Regions from separate parts of the Massilia sp. WG5 genome, predicted to be linked through region 1. Evidence: riboswitches for the same ligand, from Rfam matches in the RefSeq annotation. Region 1 holds a riboswitch; the other holds the start of a gene.
What was found. A riboswitch is a leader RNA that binds a small molecule or an ion and turns the genes downstream of it on or off. The one in region 1 is predicted to bind cobalamin.

Region 1 (4,592 bases):
TCAATCTGAGCCAGGATCAAACTCTTCAGTTTAATCTCTGTTTTGTCATCCGCTTTCGCAGACAACGTGTCGCTCACTCAAAATACTGACCGTTACTCATTGCTGAGCAACGTATTTCTTTTGTGTGAACATTTGATAATTTAAGCATTCAGCAATCACTGACGCGGCTGCTGGCACTTCATCAAACGCCCACACTTATCGACTGTTGATTGTTAAAGAACTGTGTTCGGTACTGCCTTGCTGCGTTTGCGAATCGTTGTGTTCGTCAGCAGCAGAGAAGCGAGATTATGCAGTGTTTCGTTTAATCCGTCAACTCATCCTTTTCCGCAGTGTGCACTCGATGTTGAAGCTTTTTGGTGCGCTGCAGAAGCAGGGACAGAACTATAACAAAGCCGCCCGCAGTCTGCAACGCTTGTCCGTATGCTATCTTTGCCGCTTTTCTCACTCCGGAGCCAGCATGCGTCTCCCCTCCATTGCCGCCACGGCGAATCCCGAGCTCGCCCTCCAGCTCGACGCGGCTATCAATAACAAGACCAAACCGCTCGGCAGCCTCGGCGCACTGGAACACCTCGCGAAGCGGCTCGGCCTGATCCAGCAGACCGTCGCGGTCACGGTCGACCGGCCGGCCATCATCGTGTTCGCCGGAGATCACGGGGTGGTCGCCGAGGGCATTTCCGCCTTCCCGCAGGACGTCACCTGGCAAATGGTCGAGAACTTCCTCGCCAATGGCGCGGCCATCAATGTGTTCGCGCGCCAGAACGGCGCCGCGCTCCACGTGGTCGATGCGGGCGTGAACCACGATTTCAGCCCGCGCGCAGGTCTCGTCGACCGCAAGATCGGCCCGGGCACCCGCAACTTCGCGCTCGAAGCAGCGATGACGCCCGCGCAGTGCGCGACTGCGATGGAGCATGGCGCCGCCCTGATCGCAGACCTGCCTGGCAATGTGGTCGGCTTCGGCGAGATGGGCATCGGGAACACGACTTCCGCCGCGGCGCTCATGCACAAGCTGACCGGCATTCCGGTCGCGGACTGCGTAGGCGCTGGCACCGGCCTGTCGGCGCATGGCGTGCTGCGCAAGCAGCAGGTGATCGAGGCCGCCGTCGCCCGCCACGCCGGTGTGACTGCGCCGCTGGAGGTGCTGGCCACTTTCGGCGGCTTTGAGATCGCGATGATGGCCGGCGCCATGCTGAAGGCCGCGGCGCTGCGCAAGACCCTGCTGATCGACGGCTTCATCGTCACCTCCGCCCTGCTCGCCGCCAGCCGCATCGCGCCCGCCATCCTCGACTACTGCGTGTTCGCACACTGCTCGGACGAAGCCGGCCACCGCCGCATGCTGGAGCAGCTCGATGCGCGGCCGCTGCTGCAGCTGGGCATGCGCCTCGGCGAAGGCACCGGCGCCGCGCTCGCGCTGCCGCTGCTGCATGCGGCCGCCAACTTCCTGAACGAGATGGCGACCTTCTCGTCTGCCAGCGTCAGCGAAAAATCTGCCGCCGAATAGATGCAGCAGGTCCGCCTTTTCTTCATCGCGCTGCAGTTCTTCACGCGCCTGCCGATCCCGTCCTGGGTCGGCTTCGAGGCCAGCTGGCTGCAACATGCCTCACGCTACTTCCCGCTGGTAGGCTGCGTGGTCGCGGCAGTCGCCGCTGCCGTCTACTTCGCGGCAGCGCTGGTGCTGCCGGCGCCGGTGGTGGCCGTGCTGTCGACTGTCGCGTCGATCTACCTGACCGGCGCCTTTCATGAAGACGGCTTCGCCGACAGCTGCGACGGCCTTGGCGGCGGCATGACACGCGAGCGCGTACTCGAGATCATGAAAGATTCGCGCGTCGGCGCCTATGGCGCGATCGGCATCGTCTGCATGCTGGCGGCCAAGCTGACTACGCTGGCGATGCTGCCGCCGCGCGTGGCGGTCGGCGCCCTTTTCCTGGCCCATCCGCTGTCACGCCTGGCCGCGGCCTCGCTGATCTGGACGCTGGAGTACGTGCGCGGCGAAGGCAAGGCCAAGCCGCTCGCCCAGCAGATGACGAGTCGCGAATTCGCGATTGCGGCCCTCACCGCGCTGCTGCCCGCGCCGATCCTGCTCGCAAGCGGCTGGGTCACGCCTGCTGCCCTGCTGGCCGCGCTGCTCGGCGCCCTGCTGGCCGCGCTCTGGCTCGGCCACAAGCTGCAACGCCGTCTCGGCGGCTATACGGGCGACTGCCTGGGGGCCGTACAGCAGCTGGCCGAAATCTTCGTCTATATCGGCGTGCTGGCCACCCTCGGTCACGGCGCCTGGTCCTGAACGGTGAAACTGCACCTGGTCCGTCATCCCCAGCCCGAGATCGGGCATGGCCTCTGCTACGGCGCCAGCGACGTAACGGTTGCCGAGGCCGAGCTCGCGCGCGTACAGGCGCGTCTGCTCGCCGCCGGCCTGCCGGGCAGTCTGCCCGTAGTCAGCAGCCCGCTGCAACGCTGCGCCCTGCTCGCCCGGCGCCTGGCCCCGGCCACGCTGAGCTTCGATGTCCGCCTGGCCGAGATGGACTTCGGCCGCTGGGAGATGCAGCCCTGGGACAGCATCCCGCGCATCGAGGTCGAGGCCTGGACCGCCGATCTGCTCCACTACCGCCCAGGCGGCGCCGAATGCGTGCTCGACGTCGCGCGCCGCGTCGCCGCTTTTATCCGGGATCTGCGCCAGGCCGGCCATGCGGAAGCCCTGCTGGTCTGCCATGCCGGCACCATCCGCCTGCTGAGCGCCATGCAAGGCAGCCTGCCTCTCGAACAGACCGCGCTGCGGGCCGCCGGGACGCCGCATCGCATCGCGTATGGCGAGATCGCCGTGCTGGAAGTTTGACAACGCAAGCCTGCCCGCGCCTATAATGTCAACGTTTTGGTGCTCGCGCCTGTGTTCTCAGGCGCAGTTAAACGGGAAACACGAAGCTCGTCGAACGAGTCAAGGTGTGCTGCCCCCGCAACGGTAAGCAAGTACCGCAGGACGTGATCGTCAATGCGGCAACCGTCTTCTCATACCACTGTGCGCAAGCATGGGAAGGTCAGACGGCCATACTTGCCAGCCCGGATACCGGCCAAAAGGTGGAAGCGACGGCTTGCCGGCGCTTCTGTTCAATCTGGCCTACGGGGACGTCGGCCGGTTGTCTACGAAAGAAAAACATCGTCATGCGTTTTCCCGCTTCACGGCACGCGGCCGCGCCGCTGCTCGCCCTCACCCTTGCTTCGCCTTCGGTTTCCGCCCTGGCCGATCCGGCCATCGACGCCGTGGTCGTCACCGCCACCCGCACGCCCCAGCGCGCCGATGAGGTGATCCCCGACACGACCGTCATCACCAGCGAAGAGATCGCGCGCGCCGGCGCCGGCTCGGTTGCCGACCTGCTGCGCCGCCAGCGGGGCATCGAAATCGTCCGCAATGGCGGCCCGGGCGCCAGCACCAGCGTCTTCCTGCGCGGCGCCAACAGCAACCAGGTCGTGGTCCTGATCGACGGCGTGCGGATCGGTTCCTCGACCACCGGCGCCGCCAGCTGGAACGCGATTCCCCTCTCCGGCATCGACCACATCGAGATCGTCTATGGCCCGCTCAGCTCCCTGTACGGCGCGGACGCGATCGGCGGCGTGGTGCAGATCTTCACGAAGAACAGCGCGGGTGCGCCCGCCTTCAGCGCCAGCGCCGGCGCCGGCAACTACGGCACAAGTCAATACGACGCCGGCGTGCACGGCGCAACCGGGGGTGAGCACAGCATCAGTTACGCACTGAGCGGCGCGCATGAAGATGCGAACGGCTTCTCGGCCACCCGCCCCGGCGCGTTCGGCTACAACCCGGACGACGACGCTTACTCGCGCAACAGCGTGAATGGACGCCTGGCGGTGCAGCTCGCGCCGGGCATTGACGCCGGCGCACAATTCCTGAAGAGCCGCCTGCGCGCGCAATACGACAACGGCGCCTCCAGCTACGACACGCACAACCAGCAGAACATCGACAGCTACGCCGTGTTCCTGAACGCTCGTATCCTGCCGAACTGGCGCAGCAGCCTGCAGGCCGCGCGCTCGAACGACAGGCTGGGCAGCTTCACCAGTACGGCGGCCAGCGGCGCCAGCCAGATCGACACGCGCCAGGATGAAACCACCTGGCAGAACACCTTCGAGCTCGGCGGCGACACCCTGCAGATCCTGTTCGGCCACCGCAAGGAGCAGGTGCTGTCCAGCTCCAGCGACGCCCTGAACCGCTCCCGCATCACCAATTCGGTCGCCGCCGCCTACGACCTGCGGCGCGGCAGCCAGCTGCTTGACCTCAGCCTGCGCAGGGACCATTCCATCTACGGCGCGAAGACCACCGGCGCGGCCGGCTATGGCTACGAGTTCAGCAAGGACTTGCGCGCCACCGCCAGCTTCGGCACCAGCTTCCGCGCCCCGACCTACAACGAGCTGTACTACCCGGGCTACGGTCTGCCCACCAACAAGCCGGAACAGGGTCGCAATGCCGAGGCAGGCATCCGTTACCAGCTGGCCGGCGCCGAGCTCCAGGCGAACTACTATCGCAACCGCCTGACCGACATGATCGTGACGGCGAATCCCTGCCCGAGCCGCACCGGCAGCTGCGCCTACAA
Region 2 (4,592 bases), 890 kb from region 1:
GATGATTTGCGGCAGGCGGCGCAGCTTGGTCATCACGCCGAAGGAATTCCAGGCGTTGACGAAGGTGGTGCGGTCGATGCCGTTCTTCGAGACCCAGTCGATGACGGTGGCGTCGTCCTTCATGCGGATACGGTCCACGTGAATAGCCTTGAACACTTTCGCATGCATCTCATCGACCTTGCCCAGCGCTTCCAGCGTCAGGTACAGATGGGCTTCCGGATCGTTGGGGCCGCTGAAGGTCAGGTGGATGCGCTTCAGGACGATGTTGTCGCCCTGCTTTTTGACCCACTGTTCAAACTGCGGTTCCAGCGCGTTGCAGTGCGGGCAGTGGTACATGAAGAACTCGATCACCTCGACCTTCTTGCCGGTAGCCTGCACAGGCTGCGGCTGAGCGAGCGTCACGTAGTCGACGCCGTTCTTCGGATCGGCCGGCGAAGCAAAGGCGGTGCTGACGACGAGGCTGGCGGCAAGCAGGGCAAAACGCAGGGAACGCATAAGAATCCTTCTCGAATTGGTTGTGCAAACGACCGCGAGATTACCACTTTTTCAGCCGCGAGCCTTAGGCCCGGCTTATTTTTTGCAATGCTTACCGCTTGTTACAGCACCGGGATCAGAAATCGTAGCGTGCCGACAGCTTCAGCTGGCGGCCGTCGCTCGGGTAGATGCCCGACTGGCAGCCGTAGGCGTAGCTGTAGTAGTGGCGGTCGGCCAGGTTCAGGCCGTTCACGGCGACTTCCCACGCGCCCAGCTTCACGGCGTAGCGCGCGTCGAAGCTCGCATAGGACGGCATGCGCGCGGCGCAGCTGTTGTCGAAGTCGCTGCCATTGCGCTGGCGGTCGACCCACTGCGCGCCCAAGTCGGCGCTCTGGCCATTGCCCGGCAGCCAGGCCAGGCGCGCCGTCAGCACGTTCTTCGGCACCAGCACCATCTCGCGGCCGGCGTTCGGGCCGTCCGTAAAGCTCGCGTTCACGTGCTGCAGATGGGCGGTGACGCGCCAGCCTGGGGCCAGCATGGCCTCGGCATCGATTTCGAAGCCCTGCCGGCGGGTCGGGTCGAGGTTGGTGTTGGCAAAAGCCGTCGGGTCGTAGAAGATCTCGTTGTCCAGCTTGTGGCGGAACACGCGCGCCGTCAGCTTGCGCCCTTCACTGCCCCAGCTGGCGCCGAGTTCGAGGTCGTGCGAGGTCTGCACCTTCAGCAGGCTCAGGCTGGTGCGGAAGCTGTTCTCGTCGACGTTCGCCACGCGGTAGCTCTGCCCCGCGCGCCCGGTCAGGGTCAGCTGCGGCAGCACGCGGTAGCTGCCCTGCGCCTCCCAGGCGTTCTGGCCCTGCGAACCATTGTCCGGCGTACCGCCCATGATGGCGTCGACATAGTCCTTGTCGAAGAGCTCGCGGCGCGCACCCAGCGCCACGCGGCCGTCGTGGGCCGGGTCGAAGCGCAGCTCGTCGCGCACGTAGATGGCCCTGGATTTCTGGCTGGCGTCGGCCAGCGAGTAATCGGCGGTGGTCTTGCGCTTCCAGTCGATCACGTCGATACCGGCGACCAGCTCGTTGAGCATGCCCGCGCCGGCGTCGCTCAGCCAGCGCGCGCGCGGCGAGAACTGGTTCTGGCGGCCCTTGTACTTCGTCACCGAAGCGCTGGAACCGAAATAATAGTTCGACTCGGCGTCGCGCTCGCGGTGCGACAGCTCGGCGGCCAGGTCGACCGCGCCCAGGCGGTATTCGGCGAAGGCGTTCACGCGGTCGGTGTCGAGCGAGCCGAAATCGTTCGGGGTCTGGGTCTGGGTCGGATCGGCGCGGAACTGGGCCAGGGTCAGCGAACCCGGCAGGCGCGAATCCTGGCGCGCGCTTTCCACGCGCACGCCGGCGCGGCCGCCCGTGTAGGCCAGCTGCAGGCCGGCCGTCACGCTGTTCTGCGTGAAGTCGCTGTTGTCGCGGTAGTTGCCATTGTCCTGGCGCGCCACGGCGGCATCGAAGCTGAGGGCGCCGGCCACGTGGGAGAGCGAAGCCCGCAGGTCGCGCTCGCGGAACTGGCCGGCCTCGCCGAACACCGAGCCGTGTGGGCGAGCCGAGAGGGTCGCCGCCTGGCTGCGCAGCGCTTCCTTGCGGGTGACGATCTGGATCACGCCGCCGGTCGCGCCCTCGCCGTACAGCACGCTGCTGCCGCCGCGGATGATCTCGATGCGCTCGACCGTGTCGATCGGGATGGTCGACAGCAGCGGGCCGGACAGTTCGTTTTCGTTCAGGCGCACGCCGTCGACCATGACCACCATGTTCTGCGCGCCATTCGTGCCGAAACCGCGCAGGTCGAGCGCGAAGTCGGGCGAGGCATCCAGGCTCTGGCGGCCGAACACGCCGCCGATCTTGCGGATCGCCTGGTTGACGTCGTTGACGCCGGCCTGGCGGATCTCGTCGCGGGTGATGACGGTGGCGCCGATCGGCTCCAGCGACTCGACGCTGGGGAAGCGCGAGCCGGTGATGACGACGGTGCTTGGCGCCTCGTCGGCGTGGGCGGCAAAAGGAATGGATAAGGCAATGGCGCAGGACAGCGCGAGCGCGGTCGTCTCTTTGGAATTCATCGATTATTCATTGTTCGATCGTTAGGCCGGCGCGCGTCCCCGCATGCCGGCTCTCGTTACGGAAGCGCGGCACGAAGCCGTCTTCCCCCTGTCCTGGCCGGTATCCGGGCTAACAAGACCGACCTTCCCCACCTTCCTGGGCGCGAGCGCGAAGTGGTTATCGGGGTGGCCAGCCGCCATGAAGGCGGCGCTTGTTTACCGTTGCGGGGGCAGCACACGTTGGCGCGGCGCCGTAGGCACCTGCGCTCCGTGTTTCCCGTTTAACTGCACGCGAAGAAGCGCGTGCGGGCACCAGAACCGGCAAATTATAAACCCATCAAGCAACATTCCTTGCCGATTTTGTGGCGATATGTGAACTTTATGACAGTGTTTTCGAATATAGTGTGACCACAAATACAACTTAACAAAATTCAACTCTGACTTCCGGGGGGTGTTTGCATGAGATTGGGTTCCACCGTATTGCGAACGGGCGCCCTCGCCGCCCTGCTGGCGGCGGGAGCGGCGCTCACCGCCGACCTGCTCGCCGAACCGGCTCCGGCGCCAGCCGGCGCGACCGCAGCCGGCAAGCCGGCGCCTTCCCTCGACGGCATTGCGCTGGCGGCTGCCGACGCGGCGGCGGTCAGCGTGCCGAGCAGCCCCGGCGCCTGGGGCGGGGCCCGCACCGGGTCGGAAGCGACCCTGTCGGACCGCGTGGTCCACTACGACATCGACGCCACCCTCGACCCGGTCAAGCACACGGTGACGGGCCGCGAAAAACTCACCTGGCGCAACCGCAGCAGCGTGCCGGTCAGGAGCGTCTACCTGCACCTCTACATGAACGCCTTCGAGGGCACGGGCAGCACCTTCTTCACCGAGAAGCGGCTGCGCGACAGCGCATTCCGTTCCGGCGTCGACATCAAGCAAGGCGAATGGGGCCATATCGCCCTGCGCAGCGTCACCCAGGGCGACGCCACCGTGCCCTGGAGCTTCGTCCATCCCGACAACGGCCCGGCCACCGACCACACGGTGGTGCGCTTCGACCTGCCGGCCGCGGTCGCGCCGGGCGCCTCGACCACCTTCGACATCGACTTCCACACCCAGCTGCCGCGGGTGATGGCGCGCACCGGCTACTTCGGCAGCTTCCACCTGGTCGGCCAGTGGTTCCCGAAGATCGGCGTGCTGGAACTGCCGGGCGAACGCGGCGCCGCCGCGCCTCGCTGGAACGCGCACGAGATGCACCTGAACTCCGAGTTCTACGCCGACTTCGGCAGCTACGACGTGCGCATCACGGCGCCGAAAGCGTACACGGTCGGCGCCACCGGCGAGCCGCAGGGCCCGCCCGCCGAGAAGGACGGCATGCTGACCCACCGCTACGTGCAGGGCGACGTCCACGACTTCGCCTGGACCGCCGACAAGCGCTCCGCCAAGCCGATGGTCGAGACGTGGACCGGCCCGGGCAGCCCGACCGTCACCGTCACCGTGCTGTATCCGCCCGAGTATGCGGCCAGCGCCGCGCCGGCGATGAAGGCGGCCAAGGATTCGCTGACCTATTTTTCGAACACGCTCGGCCCCTACCCGTATAAAACGCTGACGGTCGTGATCCCGCCGCACAACGCGGAAGAAGCCGGCGGCATGGAATACCCGACCTTCTTCACCGCCGAAGGCTATGCGCAGGTCGAGCCGGGCACCGCGAACCAGTACCTGCTGGACTTCGTCACCATCCACGAATTCGGGCACGGCTACTTCTACGGCCTGCTGGCGAATAACGAGTTCGAAGAGCCGATGCTGGACGAGGGCCTGAACGAATACTGGGACCTGCGCATGCTGCGCGACCGCGGCCAGCAGGTGTTCGCCGGCACGCCGCTTACCCGCCGGCTCGGCTTCGCGCCGGGCTTCCAGCCCTTCGCCGCCGAGCGCAGCGGCACACCGCGCGGCGACGCCGCCGACGCGCCGGGCCAGAACGCCTACGACCGCCTGCAGGGCATCGGCCCGGTCTACAGCCGCACCGCGATCCTGATGCGCGACCTCGAAGCGCGCA

Region 2: it holds a riboswitch for cobalamin, as region 1 does, so the genes downstream of both, AM586_RS22690 (TonB-dependent receptor) here and AM586_RS18705 (TonB-dependent siderophore receptor) in region 1, are expected to answer to the same signal.

What each region holds. Positions count from the first base shown of each region.
Region 1 covers NZ_CP012640.2:4,193,277-4,197,868, reverse strand. Annotated here, with positions in the region: rRNA gene AM586_RS18725 (16S ribosomal RNA) at 1-32, opposite strand, end outside; gene cobT (nicotinate-nucleotide--dimethylbenzimidazole phosphoribosyltransferase) at 458-1,498, shown strand; gene AM586_RS18715 (adenosylcobinamide-GDP ribazoletransferase) at 1,499-2,278, shown strand; gene AM586_RS18710 (histidine phosphatase family protein) at 2,282-2,827, shown strand; cobalamin riboswitch at 2,848-3,079, shown strand; gene AM586_RS18705 (TonB-dependent siderophore receptor) at 3,151-4,592, shown strand, end outside.
Region 2 covers NZ_CP012640.2:5,081,919-5,086,510, reverse strand. Annotated here, with positions in the region: gene AM586_RS22695 (thiol:disulfide interchange protein DsbA/DsbL) at 1-495, opposite strand, end outside; gene AM586_RS22690 (TonB-dependent receptor) at 611-2,575, opposite strand; cobalamin riboswitch at 2,653-2,886, opposite strand; gene AM586_RS22685 (M1 family metallopeptidase) at 3,014-4,592, shown strand, end outside.